DNA from 3 places in the Lysinibacillus fusiformis genome. Region 2 is predicted to be linked to each of the others. Evidence: riboswitches for the same ligand, from Rfam matches in the RefSeq annotation. Region 2 holds a riboswitch; each other region holds the start of a gene.
What was found. Region 2 has a riboswitch for S-adenosylmethionine ahead of JTI58_RS11405 (MetQ/NlpA family ABC transporter substrate-binding protein). Riboswitches for the same ligand answer to the same signal wherever they lie in the genome.
Positions count from the first base shown of each region.

Region 1: another riboswitch for S-adenosylmethionine. It lies ahead of JTI58_RS17565 (YezD family protein); the one in region 2 lies ahead of JTI58_RS11405 (MetQ/NlpA family ABC transporter substrate-binding protein).
Region 3: another riboswitch for S-adenosylmethionine. It lies ahead of JTI58_RS05680 (bifunctional homocysteine S-methyltransferase/methylenetetrahydrofolate reductase); the one in region 2 lies ahead of JTI58_RS11405 (MetQ/NlpA family ABC transporter substrate-binding protein).

Region 1 covers NZ_CP070490.1:3,621,924-3,626,140, reverse strand. The annotation lists gene JTI58_RS17580 (amphi-Trp domain-containing protein) at 50-328, shown strand; gene JTI58_RS17575 (VOC family protein) at 833-1,618, opposite strand; gene JTI58_RS17570 (flavin reductase family protein) at 1,768-2,253, shown strand; gene JTI58_RS17565 (YezD family protein) at 2,343-2,498, opposite strand; SAM riboswitch class I at 2,569-2,664, opposite strand; gene JTI58_RS17560 (phosphopantothenoylcysteine decarboxylase domain-containing protein) at 2,874-3,545, opposite strand; gene JTI58_RS17555 (LysR family transcriptional regulator) at 3,617-4,217, opposite strand, start outside.
Region 2 covers NZ_CP070490.1:2,319,884-2,324,100, reverse strand. The annotation lists gene JTI58_RS11415 (pyridoxal phosphate-dependent aminotransferase) at 1-1,134, shown strand, start outside; gene JTI58_RS11410 (PPC domain-containing DNA-binding protein) at 1,610-2,113, opposite strand; SAM riboswitch class I at 2,236-2,340, shown strand; gene JTI58_RS11405 (MetQ/NlpA family ABC transporter substrate-binding protein) at 2,430-3,260, shown strand; gene JTI58_RS11400 (methionine ABC transporter ATP-binding protein) at 3,367-4,217, shown strand, end outside.
Region 3 covers NZ_CP070490.1:1,133,078-1,137,294, reverse strand. The annotation lists gene JTI58_RS05685 (protoporphyrinogen oxidase) at 485-1,879, shown strand; SAM riboswitch class I at 1,979-2,079, shown strand; gene JTI58_RS05680 (bifunctional homocysteine S-methyltransferase/methylenetetrahydrofolate reductase) at 2,169-4,016, shown strand; gene metH (methionine synthase) at 4,009-4,217, shown strand, end outside.

The DNA of each region.
Region 1 (4,217 bases), 1.3 Mb from region 2:
GACCCTTCCATGTTATAATAGAAGTAACAATACGTAAGGAGGGATTTTGATGCAAAAACAAAATAAACCAATGACAGAAGTTATTTTGAAGCATAAAGAACGACAAAGTGTAGCAGAATTTGCCGCAACACTGGAAACAATCGCAAAAAAGCTTAAAGAAAATGGTGAATTCACTTTTGTTCAAGGCACAGAGCCAACTGTTGTTAGCCCTAGTGAGCAGCTCAAAATCGAATACTCCTATACAAAAAAGGGCGACAAGTATTCATTTGAAATTGAATTGGATTGGTATACAGGTACAGAATCACCGAAAAAAATGACGATAGAATAATAATAGGCAACGAAAATCCACTTCTCTGTTGAAGTGGATTTTTCTATCAAATAGAAAGGTGAAGATAGAATTCCGTTGCAGGCTACTTGCTTGACGCTGACTCTCCGTGTAGGGTTTCGCCGGTTTTACTAATCAAAAAGCCTTCCACTCTAATCCACAAAAGGGTTATCGTTTTAGTAAAGGTATTTACAAATACAAATGAAGGGTTTTCACTTATTAGTGGTTGTCGTGACTAATTACTTTACACTATGGAAATGATAAAAGATTAATAAAGTCAACTTTTGTAGCAAGTTGATTGGAGTGGAGCCAGCGTCACTCCTAGGGGATTTAGCGTCACAGAGGAGACCCTGGAGCGAACGTAAGTGAGTGAAGCGGCTCCTCGGACGCCCCCTGGAAAGGACGCTAGCGGAACGGAAATCAACCTCTCGCCTTATGAAAAAGTCTTTTTCTTCTAGTTCAGCAACATGTAAAAATCCACTTCTCTGATGAAGTGGATTTTTCTCATTATCGATTTATCCAATAAAAAGCGCCTGGGCAAACTAACGTTTCCTTTGTACGTTTTGGATCTTTTAATGTCACGCCAAATGGTCCTTCTTTGACATGACCGAGTGTCATGGCTACTGCGCTCTCTTCCTTATAGAAATCTAAACGCATATTCGGTAGCTGTAGTGACATATACTGCTCATATTGCACAGGCTCTGGTAGCTGCAACGCCTCTTGCCACAGCTGGACGGTTGCCTGCATGTCCTTGACATAGAATTGGATGGATTCCATCGTTATAGCCTGTTTTACATCAATGGCACCACTTGCCTTTAGTTGAGCCAAACGCTCTTCATCTTCCTCCGCCCATTCAATCAAAAATGGAAAATCGATTGGAAGATCTGGCTCGCCAAAATGCAGTAGCTTCCATTCTACAACAGTGCCATCTGGTCTTGTTCGGCTACATGCATCTGGCCCATATACTTCATAGCCCAATGCTCGCAAGCGCCGACCCTCTTCCTCAATATTTTTTGTGCGCAGGGCAATTCGAGAAAATCCCTGGCGCTCTTGATCACGTTTAAACGTATAATGTAGGGAATATGGGTATTGTGCCGCTTGCTCAAATAAATCACGATCATAGATAGCAATTTGTTCAATATAGCTTAAGCCAAAGTAGCTTAACGTATTATAAGTCCCCCACATCGTGTGCTGCCCACCATTCACTGTATGGACATTTCGTTTATTGAAGAAAACCTTTATATTTTCTGGTGATTCCACTTGATGAACCAGATGATCAAAATATAAAGTCATGGCCATTCCCCTTTCTTTCCCCATTACCTTTACCTGTATGTTTGATTGGTTTAAAATTTACTCAAGAAAAGGAGTTACTAGTAGGATATGAAAAAAAGTTTCGTTTACCTACAAACTCCGTTCACTAATTTCATAAAGAGGTGATTTGAATGACAGATTTAGTAGCTGCTTTTAAATTAGCATTAGGTAATTATCCTACAGGCGTAACAGTTGTCACGACATGTCATGACACAAAACCTATTGGCTTAACCGTCAATTCCTTTGCATCTGTTTCAATCGACCCGCTCCTTATTTTGTGGTCACTCGATAAAAAATCTCAGCTCCATCCTTATTTTACGGCTGCGCCAAATTTTGCGGTCAATATTTTAGCGAGTGATCAAGAACATTTATGTACACTATTTGCAAGTAAAATCCCTGATCGCTTTGCACAAGCACAGTGGTCAACTTCCTCTTTTGAACTACCGATTTTACATGATACAGCAGCTAATTTACAATGTAAAACGTTTCAGCAAATTGATGCTGGCGACCATACCATTTTTATTGGGCAGGTGGTAGACATTACAAATGCTCAAAAAGAGCCTTTACTTTATCATCGCCGTCATATCGGTTCTATACCAAAAAGCTTTTATAGCTAGCTTTTACACAAAAAAGGGCCACTTGTAAGCAAAGGAAATCCTTCATGCTTATAGGTGGCCGTTTGACATAAGTTCTACTGAAATCATTGTTATTTTTTCTGCGGAAATCTCTGCTTTTCAAGCCTATTAATTTGCACAATCACACCATCTTGAATCGTAATATGCACTTCACCAAATTCAAGATTTTGAATCGCCTTCGCAATTGCCTCTAATTTCTTATCATCTACTTTTACCGACTGAGCCATACGATACACCCCTTCTTTTTTATCCTTATTGATCATAAAGAGGCCAACGCATCAAACTGATTGATAGCCCCTCCTATCTCTCAGACACCATCTGTTGGATTTGGCACCTGTTTTTCGGTTGCCGAGGCTTCATTGGGCCAAGTCCCTCCACCTCTCTTGATAAGAGTACTGCGTTTCTTGAAAATAATTCTATAATTCTGCTATAGGAATGTCAATACAAAATATTAGAAAACCTAGTTGAATACTATGAAATGTAAGAATTTTATAGGCTATTCACACATAATCCTACCGTATTGTATGCTATGTCAATATATCTAACCACAGAAGCAAAGAAAAAAACTGCACAGAAATATAGCCTCTGCACAGTTCTTGATTTTATTGTTCTTGTAAACAGGCCATTAAAGCTTGTGCGGTCTGTTGCTTCCCCATCACCTTGATTGGTTGGCCTTCAGCAGGCACGATCCAATGAGGCTCGTCCCCTCCGTATAAAGACTGGGAGCTATTTGCTACCATAAATTGAGCATTGGCTGTTTCCATACGCAGTCTTGCGCGAGCTAGCAAGAACTCCTCATCATCCGTCGCTTCGAGCTTAAAGCCTACTAATGTTACCTTTGGTTGCCAGCCCTTGATTTGTCCTAACACTTTTGGCGCCTTTTTAAAATGAATAATAGGTGGTTCGTCGGAAGGCATTTTCCCCGCCTCCTCCATTAAATTACCTGATTGATCATACACCTTGTCAATGACCCAATCAGAGCCAGCAGCAGCCATAATGACGATATCGACTTGTTGTTGGACAGCATGACACACCTTTTGTCCTAAATCCTCTATGCCTTCAAATTTTATCAATGTCATTTTGTTGTGGTTTTCTGGGAGCTGTGCAAAGTAACCATGCATATATACTACGTTAGCGCCAGCAGCCAGCGCCGCCTCTGCTAAATAACAGCCCATTGTGCCTTTTGATAAATTCGTATGCCCTCGTACACGATCCCATTTTTCAAGTGTTCCCCCACTTGTAATGAGTACGGTTTTGCCTTGTAATGTCCCCATACACTCACCTATTTTCTGAAATATATACAAATACTATTTTAACGTAATGTAAGGATATGCTTCAATAGCGACTATCGTAGGGAGCTGTTTTGTTCATTTAACCAAGCGCTTAAAATCTCTGCAAATTTCTTTGTAACGGGTGAAGCATGGTGTTTCATAGCAATCCCAATGGTGCGGTAGCCACCTTGCTTTAATGGAATCGCTTTCAATGTTGGTGGTAAATTTTGAATAACCAATTGGGGTAAAATACTAATCCCTAAATGATGTGAAATCATAGAAAGAATCCCTACCTCCTCAGAAAGCTCAAAGCGAATATTCGGCTTTATATGATATTGCTCTAATAGCACCTTGACATCATTTGTCCCTTTATAGGAAGTCATAATAAATGGCATATCCTCTAGGTCTACGATATCAATTTCTGTCTTATCAAATAAGGGACTATTATCGGAAACAATACATAATAATGGGTCTTGTTGTAACTCAGTAAATTGATATTGCTCTGACTTTTGACCATTCAAGAACCCTACTTCCACTTCACCACTTAAAAGCCATTGTTCAATTTCATAGTAATCTCCCTCTCGTAACTCCACCTGTATTCCTGGAAATTGATTATCCATAATTCGAACAATTTCTGGCATCCAATTCGAAGAAATACTTGAAATTACACCAATT
Region 2 (4,217 bases):
CAATTTTTTGCAGCACTCGTTCAAAAAGTAAACACAGCCTTAGAAGAAGGACGTGATGTCATTAACCTTGGGCAAGGAAATCCCGACCAACCCACGCCTCCTCACATCATTCAAGCATTACAGGAGGCGGCTGAAAACCCACAAAACCATAAATATTCACCATTTCGAGGTATTGCTGAATTACGCCAAGCAGCTGCCGACTTTTATCAACGTGAATATCATGTGGAACTAAATCCTGACACAGAGGTAGCGATTCTTGGTGGGACAAAAATAGGTCTAGTTGAACTACCTTTAGCTGTGTTAAACCCTGGCGACACGATGCTCTTACCAGACCCTGGCTATCCAGATTACTTATCAGGTGTCGTATTAGGGGATGTTAATTTTGAAGTGATGCCACTTTTTGCTGAAAATGATTTCTTACCTGATTATGATGCATTATCTGATGAAGTGAAAGAAAAGGCAAAGCTACTTTACCTAAATTACCCGAACAATCCTACAGGTGGTACAGCAACACTCGCGTTTTTTGAAGAAACCGTTCGTTTTGCGAAGGAACACAATATTATCGTATCACACGATTTTGCTTATGGAGCAATAGGATTTGACGGTAATAAACCAATTAGCTTCCTACAAGCAGAGGGTGCAAAAGAAGTTGGGATTGAAATGTATACCCTATCGAAAACCTATAATATGGCAGGCTGGCGTATAGGCTTCGCCGTTGGGAATGCCGAGATTATTGCTGCTATTAATCTTATTCAGGATCATCTGTTTTGTAGTCAATTCCCTGCTATTCAACAAGCAGCAGCAGTAGCACTGACAGCTTCCCAACAATGTGCGGATGAACTACGAGCTACTTATGAGCGTCGCCGAAATGTACTCATTGAAGAAGCTCAAAGAATCGGCTGGCATGTTACGGCTCCAAAAGGCTCCTTCTTCGCATGGCTCCCTGTACCACTAGGCTATACAAGCGAACAATTTGCCGATCTATTGCTTGAAAAAGCTGATATTGCTGTGGCAGCTGGCAATGGTTTCGGTCAATATGGCGAAGGTTACATCCGTATCGGTTTGTTGGTAAGCGAGGAACGTTTACGTGAAGCAATCCATAGAATCGAGCAATTACAATTATTTAACAAATGACAATGTCATCAATAGATTATTTGTGAAAGGTGAAAAGGCCTTCCACCCCAATCCATAAAAGTGTTATCGTCTTAACAAAGGTTGTACAAATAAAATGAAGGTGTACACTACTCATTTTTATTGAGGGTTGTTGTGACTAATCATCTCTCCACATTGAAAATAAGAGCCTATCCTCTCTCTAATCATACAAATAATGAGTTATTTTGTTCACTACTACTAGTATGAAAGAGGGAAAGACATTTTTACAGAATGGTTGATTGGAGTGGAGCCAGCGTCACTCCTAGGAGGATTTAGCGTCACAGAGGAGACCTTGGAGCGAACGGAAGTGAGTGAAGCGGCTCATCGGACGCCCCCTGGAAAGGACGCTGGCGGAACGGAAATCAACCCCTCACCTTGCTAAAAGGTCTATTTCTGCTAGTGACATGATCTTTTTTCCACAACATGTGTCCTGTAGCTAACTCTAGCTACAGGATCATTATTTTTCGATTTTCCTTGGCTGCCCTAAACCATTTTCTAATGGATAAAATTGAACATGACCTGTTTCATCATCCAATTTTCGAATATGTTGAATACCTTGTACCTCAGCCAGTACTATGTCAGCAGTAATAACAGGATTTCCCCCTTTTATTAAATGCCCACCTGACACAACACCCCATTGATCGCTCATAGAACCATGGAAATGTGTTTCATATCCCCCGTCACGCTTACACACCACACCAGAGCCTTGAATAAATTCAAGTGGTCCATCTTTTTTAACCACATCACTAAAACGAACTTGAATCTGAGCTGTTGCATCTGGCACTAAATATACAAAGCTACTTTTTTGAAAGCTACCAATACAGCTAACAATCGTTGCTGACTCAATATGATTCTCTTCACAGAGCGCCTCAATTCCCTCAATGATATCTGTCCCTATTAGAAGTCGAGCACTAATAACCCTACCAAATGAACCTATACCATAATTAACTCTCACAGACATTGTTATCCCTCTTTCACGTCGAAATATTATAATTATATAAAAATTTTAAAAATTAATTATTGACTTACTATACCCTATAAATTATATTAGTTCTATCGGAATTACAAAAAAATATTATAAATCTCTTATCAAGAGTAGCTGAGGGACTGGCCCTATGAAGCTCGGCAACCTCCTTTTTAAAGGAAGGTGCTAAATCCTGCAAACGATCTTCGTTTGATAGATAAGAGAGGACATCTTTTCATGAGCCTCTCTTAGTTTGTAAGAGAGTTTTTTTATTTTCAAAAAACCGATAAAAACAATCTTGGAGGTAGTTTTCATGAAAAAGAAAAATAAATTTTTAGTAGGTTTAGCAAGTTTAACATTAGTAGCAGCGCTAGCAGGCTGTGGCTCTAAAGAAGATAGTAAAGGCCAAGCAGAGGCAATTGATGAAAAGAAAATCGTCGTAGGTGTCACTTCTGGTCCACATGAGCAAATTGCAGAAGTAGCAGCTAAAGTAGCAAAAGAAAAAGGGCTAGAAGTAGAGCTAAAATCATTTTCTGACTATGTTTTACCTAATACTTCCTTAGCTGAAGGTGATCTTGATGCGAACAGCTATCAACACGAACCTTTCCTCGATACATTTAATAAAGATCATGATACAGATTTAGTCCCAGTGGGCAAAACGATTTTGAATCCAATGGGTATCTACTCTGAAAAATATAAATCCTTTGATGACATTCCGGATGGTGCAACGTTTGGCCTACCAAATGACCCAACGAATGGAGCACGTGCCCTCTTTGTTTTACAAGAAGCTGGCTATATTAAGCTAAAAGATGGCGCAGACTTAACAGCCTCGATCCGTGATGTAGAAGAAAACAAAAAGAATTTAAAATTCATTGAATTAGAAGCAGCTCAAATTCCTAAACAGCTTAGTGAAGTAGATGTAGCAGCTATAAATACAAACTTCGCATTAGAAGCTGGCATTAACCCTAAAGACGACTCTATTTTATTGGAATCTACTGACTCTCCATACGTGAACTACATTGTCGTACGCGCTGAAAATGAAAATGACCCAACAATTAAAAAGTTCGTTGAGGCTTACCAATCTGATGAAGTACGTCAATTCATCGAAGAAGAATTCAAAGGTTCAGTAATCCCTAGCTGGTAATACATTCAGGAAGCTTCTATAAGCCGAAGAATCTGCCGAAATTCCTCTATGGGAAGACGAGCAGATTCTTGCTTTTTAGAAGGTTGAGAAAGGAGCAAACAATCGCATGATTCAATTACAAAATATCTCAAAAGAATTCAAGTCGAAAAAAGGCATCATTAAAGCTGTGGATGGGATCAATCTTCATGTAAAAAAGGGACAAATTCATGGTGTGATCGGCTATAGTGGTGCTGGTAAAAGTACACTCATTCGTTGTGTTAATCTACTAGAACGTCCTACAGCAGGAAAAGTAGTGATAGACAATGTAGACATTACGACCCTTTCTCTTCATGAATTACGTCAAACACGCCAAAAAATCGGGATGATTTTCCAGCACTTTAATCTATTAAAAACAGCAACAGTTTACAATAATATTGCCGTTCCCTTAAAGCTACTAGGCTATAAAGAGACGGAAGTAAAAAACCGTGTAGCTAAATATGCTGAAATTGTAGGCTTAACAGATAAACTAGATAGTTACCCAAATCAACTTTCAGGTGGTCAAAAACAACGTGTGGCTATTGCACGTGCCTTGGCACAGGAGCCAGAGATTTTACTTAGTGATGAAGCAACAAGTGCACTTGACCCTGAGACAACAGAAGCCATTCTTGAATTGTTGTTAAAAATTAACCGTGAATTAGGCATTACGATTCTGCTCATTACACATGAAATGAATGTGATTCAAAAAATTTGCGATGAGGTTTCTGTTCTAGAATCAGGGAAAGTTGTGGAATTCGGCACAGCTATAGAACTTTTTGCAAAACCGAAGCACCCTACAACGCGAAAGTTTTTAAATACAATTTCACAACGTAATTTATCCCCTTCTCTTATTGAGCAATTAAATGTTTCAGGTAGTGTAATCCGTTTAACATTCCTTGGCGAAAGCACTGGTAAGCCATTATTAGCAGAAGTCACTAAGGT
Region 3 (4,217 bases), 1.2 Mb from region 2:
CCAATCCAATCAAACATGCTGCAAAGTGTCTTTACTTTTTTTCATAGTAGCATAGCGATCAAATCGCCCATTATCTGTATTCTTAGCGGGGATAAGCTCTTATTTTCAGTGTGGAGAAGTGATGCGTGACAACACCTCTTCATAAAGAGTAGTGAGCACCTTCACTTTATTTGAAAACCTTTGCTAAAAAGTTAGTGGGTTGAAGTGGAAGGCTACTTGACTCCCGTGGGATAGCGAGACAGGCGAAGCCCTGCACGGAGCGGTAGCGGAGGAAGCGATTCGGCGCTCGCCCACAGGAAAGCAAGTAGCCTGCAACGGAAATCCATTTCTACCTTTCAATTGACTGTTTTGTTTTTCAACACTAAGGAGAGCTATTTCACTGATGAAATAGCTCTATTTTTGCTAAATTTGTAAAGGGTTTAACGTAATTTTCAATGAAAAAAAGATTATACTGTAGAAAGAACTAAAAATAGGGGCGGTTACTATGAAAACAGTTGTTGTTTTAGGCGGCGGAATTACAGGACTATGTACAATGCATTATTTACAACGTCAAGTGAAGGAGAATAATTTAGATGTTCGTCTAGTGCTTGTAGAAAAAAATACATATTTAGGAGGCAAATTATATTCAGCACATGAACAAGGTTTCATCATGGAAACAGGTGCTGATTCTATTGTAGCCCGTCATCAAGGCGTTATGGAACTCGTACAGGAGCTTGATTTTGAAGCGGAGCTAGTTTACAACGAAACAGGTATTTCTTATATTTATACGAATAATGAGTTACACGCTATACCAACAGATTCAACATTTGGTATACCGATGAGTTTGGCATCCTTAGAAGAAAGTACACTTATTTCAGAGCAAGGAAAAAAAGAAGCGTTAAAGGATTTGACATTACCAAACTACGGCTTCACAAAGGAAAGTTCAATAGGAGAATTTTTAACTTACTATTTAGGGGAGGAACTTGTGGAAAATCAAATTGCACCAGTACTTGCAGGTGTTTATTCAGGCGATTTACATCAGCTTTCCATTGGCTCTACTTTACCGTATTTAATTGATTATAAGAATAATTACGGAAGTATTATTAAAGGTTTTGATGCGAATCGTGAGCAATTTGTTAAAGCAGCGAACAAAAAATTTATATCCTTTAAAAATGGTTTATCTTCTTTAATTGATCGACTTGAACAAACATTATCAGATGTAGAAATCATCAAGGGCGTTACTACTCTAAATGTTCAAAAACAAGATAAAAACTACACAATTACCTTAGCTAATGGTGAAAATATTGAGTCAGATTATGTCGTTTTAGCATTACCGAATGATGCTGTTCAAAATCTACTACAGGATGAATCTTTAAACCGCTATTTTGACCAATTTACGACAGCGTCAGCCATTACCATCTATTTAGGCTTTGATGTGCCAGACTCTAGATTGCCAGCAGATGGAACGGGCTATATTGTTTCGCATAATTCGGATGTTACTTGTAATGCAGCAACCTGGACGAGTCGTAAATGGAAGCATACATCGAAAGAACATAAATTACTTGTACGACTCTTTTATAAGAGCATCAATCCAGCCTATGAGCAATTACGTGCCATGACGGATGAAGAATTGGCAGCTGTAGCTTTAGAAGACGTGAGGAAAAGCCTAGGAATTGAGGAACAGCCAACAGTTGTGAATGTAACAAAATGGATTGATCAAATGCCTAAATATGATCTAGCTCATCGTGAAGCGTTACAAGGATTACTACAGGAATTACATGAAAAGTATCCACATTTATCGATTGCTGGGTGCTCATATTTTGGCGTAGGTATCGGCGCTTGCATTCAAAACGGGAAAAAAATTGGTGAAGAGCTTGCGAAGGAACTTGCCAATTTCTAAGGTTTTAAGTGGAAAAAAACTTTGTTATGTGAAATAGTCTTGACTCATTCGTCAGTAAACGATATGATTCTTTTAATTATTTAAAAAATTCATACTTAATTCTTATCAAGAGAAGCAGAGGGACTGGCCCATTGAAGCTTCAGCAACCAACTTTATTGTCAGGTGCTAAATCCAGAAGACCATTGAGTCGAAGATGAGAAGGAACAACAATGATGAATCGTTAAAGCCTTCTTTTTTTATGAAAGAAGGCTTTTTATTATATAGAGACATAGGAAGAGAGGCTAGTTTTATGGGATTGCTTGAAAGGTTAAAAACGCATGTATTGACAGCAGACGGTGCAATAGGCACAGTGCTATATGGCTATGGATTGGAGTATTGCCATGAGGAAATGAATGTTCAGAGACCTGAGTTAATTGAAAAGATTCATAGAGAATATATTGCAGCTGGTGCTGACATCATTCAAACGAATACGTACGGTGCAAATGCCATTAAATTAGCTCGCTATGGATTAGAATCACGGGTCCAACAATTTAATGAAGCGGCTATTACCATTGCAAAACGAGCAGCGGCAGATGGCGGTCAATTTGTCTTAGGAACAATTGGTGGTATTCGAGGAATTCGTAAAAGTGATGCAACATTAGATGAAATATTAGCGACAGTTGAAGAGCAAGCAAATGTTTTACTTGCAGGAAATCCTGACGGCCTTTTACTCGAAACCTATTATGATTTTGAAGAATTAACTGCAACCTTAAAGATGCTACGTGCAAAAACAAATTTACCGATTATTGCACAAGTATCTATGCATGAGCCTGGTGTTTTACAAAATGGAATGTCTTTAAATAATGCCCTGCATGAGCTAGAAACACTCGGTGCAGATATCGTGGGTGTCAATTGTCGACTAGGTCCACATCATACGATTCAAGCATTTGAAGGTGTAGAACTTCCTAACAAGGCATTTATGTCTGCCTATCCGAATGCCTCACTTCTTGACTTAGAAGATGGACGTGTCGTTTATGAATCAGAATCGGATTATTTTGGTCGAGCGGCTGTCGAATTACGTGATCAAGGCGTACGCTTAATAGGGGGCTGCTGTGGTACGACACCGAAACATATTGCAGCAGCAAAGAAGTATTTAGAAGAGTTATCACCGGTTCAGGAGAAGCATGCGAAACCTGAAAAGATTGAGATTGTTCGTGAAGCAGAGCCACCAAAGTATGAGCCTCTTCATGAAAAAGTAAAACGTGAACGCTCTGTCATAGTAGAATTGGATACACCTAGACATTTAGAGATTGATGGGTTCCTTGAAGGAGCAAAGCAACTGTATGATGCAGGTGCAGATGTAGTCATGATGGCAGACAATTCACTGGCCTCTCCACGTATTAGCAATATTGCAATGGGAGCATTGTTAAAGAGTACACACGGTGTACGCCCACTAACACATATTACATGTCGAGACCGTAATTTAATTGGTCTACAATCGCATTTAATGGGATTAAATGCTTTAGGTATTCATGACGTGTTGGCCGTTACGGGTGATCCAACAAAAGTTGGAGATTTCCCAGGTGCGACAAGTGTTTATGATGTATCTTCAATGGAGTTAATCCAATTAATTAAGCAGTTAAATGAAGGGGTTTCTTTCTCAGGCAAGCCACTTCGTAAAAAAGCAAATTTTTCAGTTGCTGCTGCATTTAATCCAAATGTCCGTGTGTTAGATCGTGCTGTGACACGCTTAGAGAAGAAAATTGAGCATGGAGCAGACTACTTCATTTCTCAACCAGTGTATACGAAAGAAAAAATTGTAGAAATTTATGAGGCAACAAAGCATTTACAAGCACCAATTTACATCGGCATTATGCCTGTTACGAGTTATAAAAGTGCTGAGTTTTTACATCATGAAGTGCCAGGTATCAAATTATCTGAGGATGCCTTAGCAAGAATGAAGGCATGTGGGGAAGATAAGGAACGGGCAACATTGGAGGGAATTGCTATTGCCAAAGAATTAGTAGAAGTGGCTGCGCAATATTTCAATGGTATTTACCTTATTACACCGTTTTTACGTTATGATGTGACCCTAGAGTTGATGAAATATATAGAGCAATTGGATGAACAGAAAAAAGGAGTAAGTATACATGGCTAAGCACTCGATTGAAGAGCAACTAGAGAAACGTATTTTAATTCTTGATGGCGCAATGGGAACAATGCTACAAAACGAAAATTTATCAGCAGAGGATTTTGGTGGCGAGGAGCTTGATGGCTGTAATGAAAATCTTGTCCTTACTAGACCTGATGTCATTGAGAAAATTCATCACAAATACTTAGAGGCAGGCGCAGATATTAT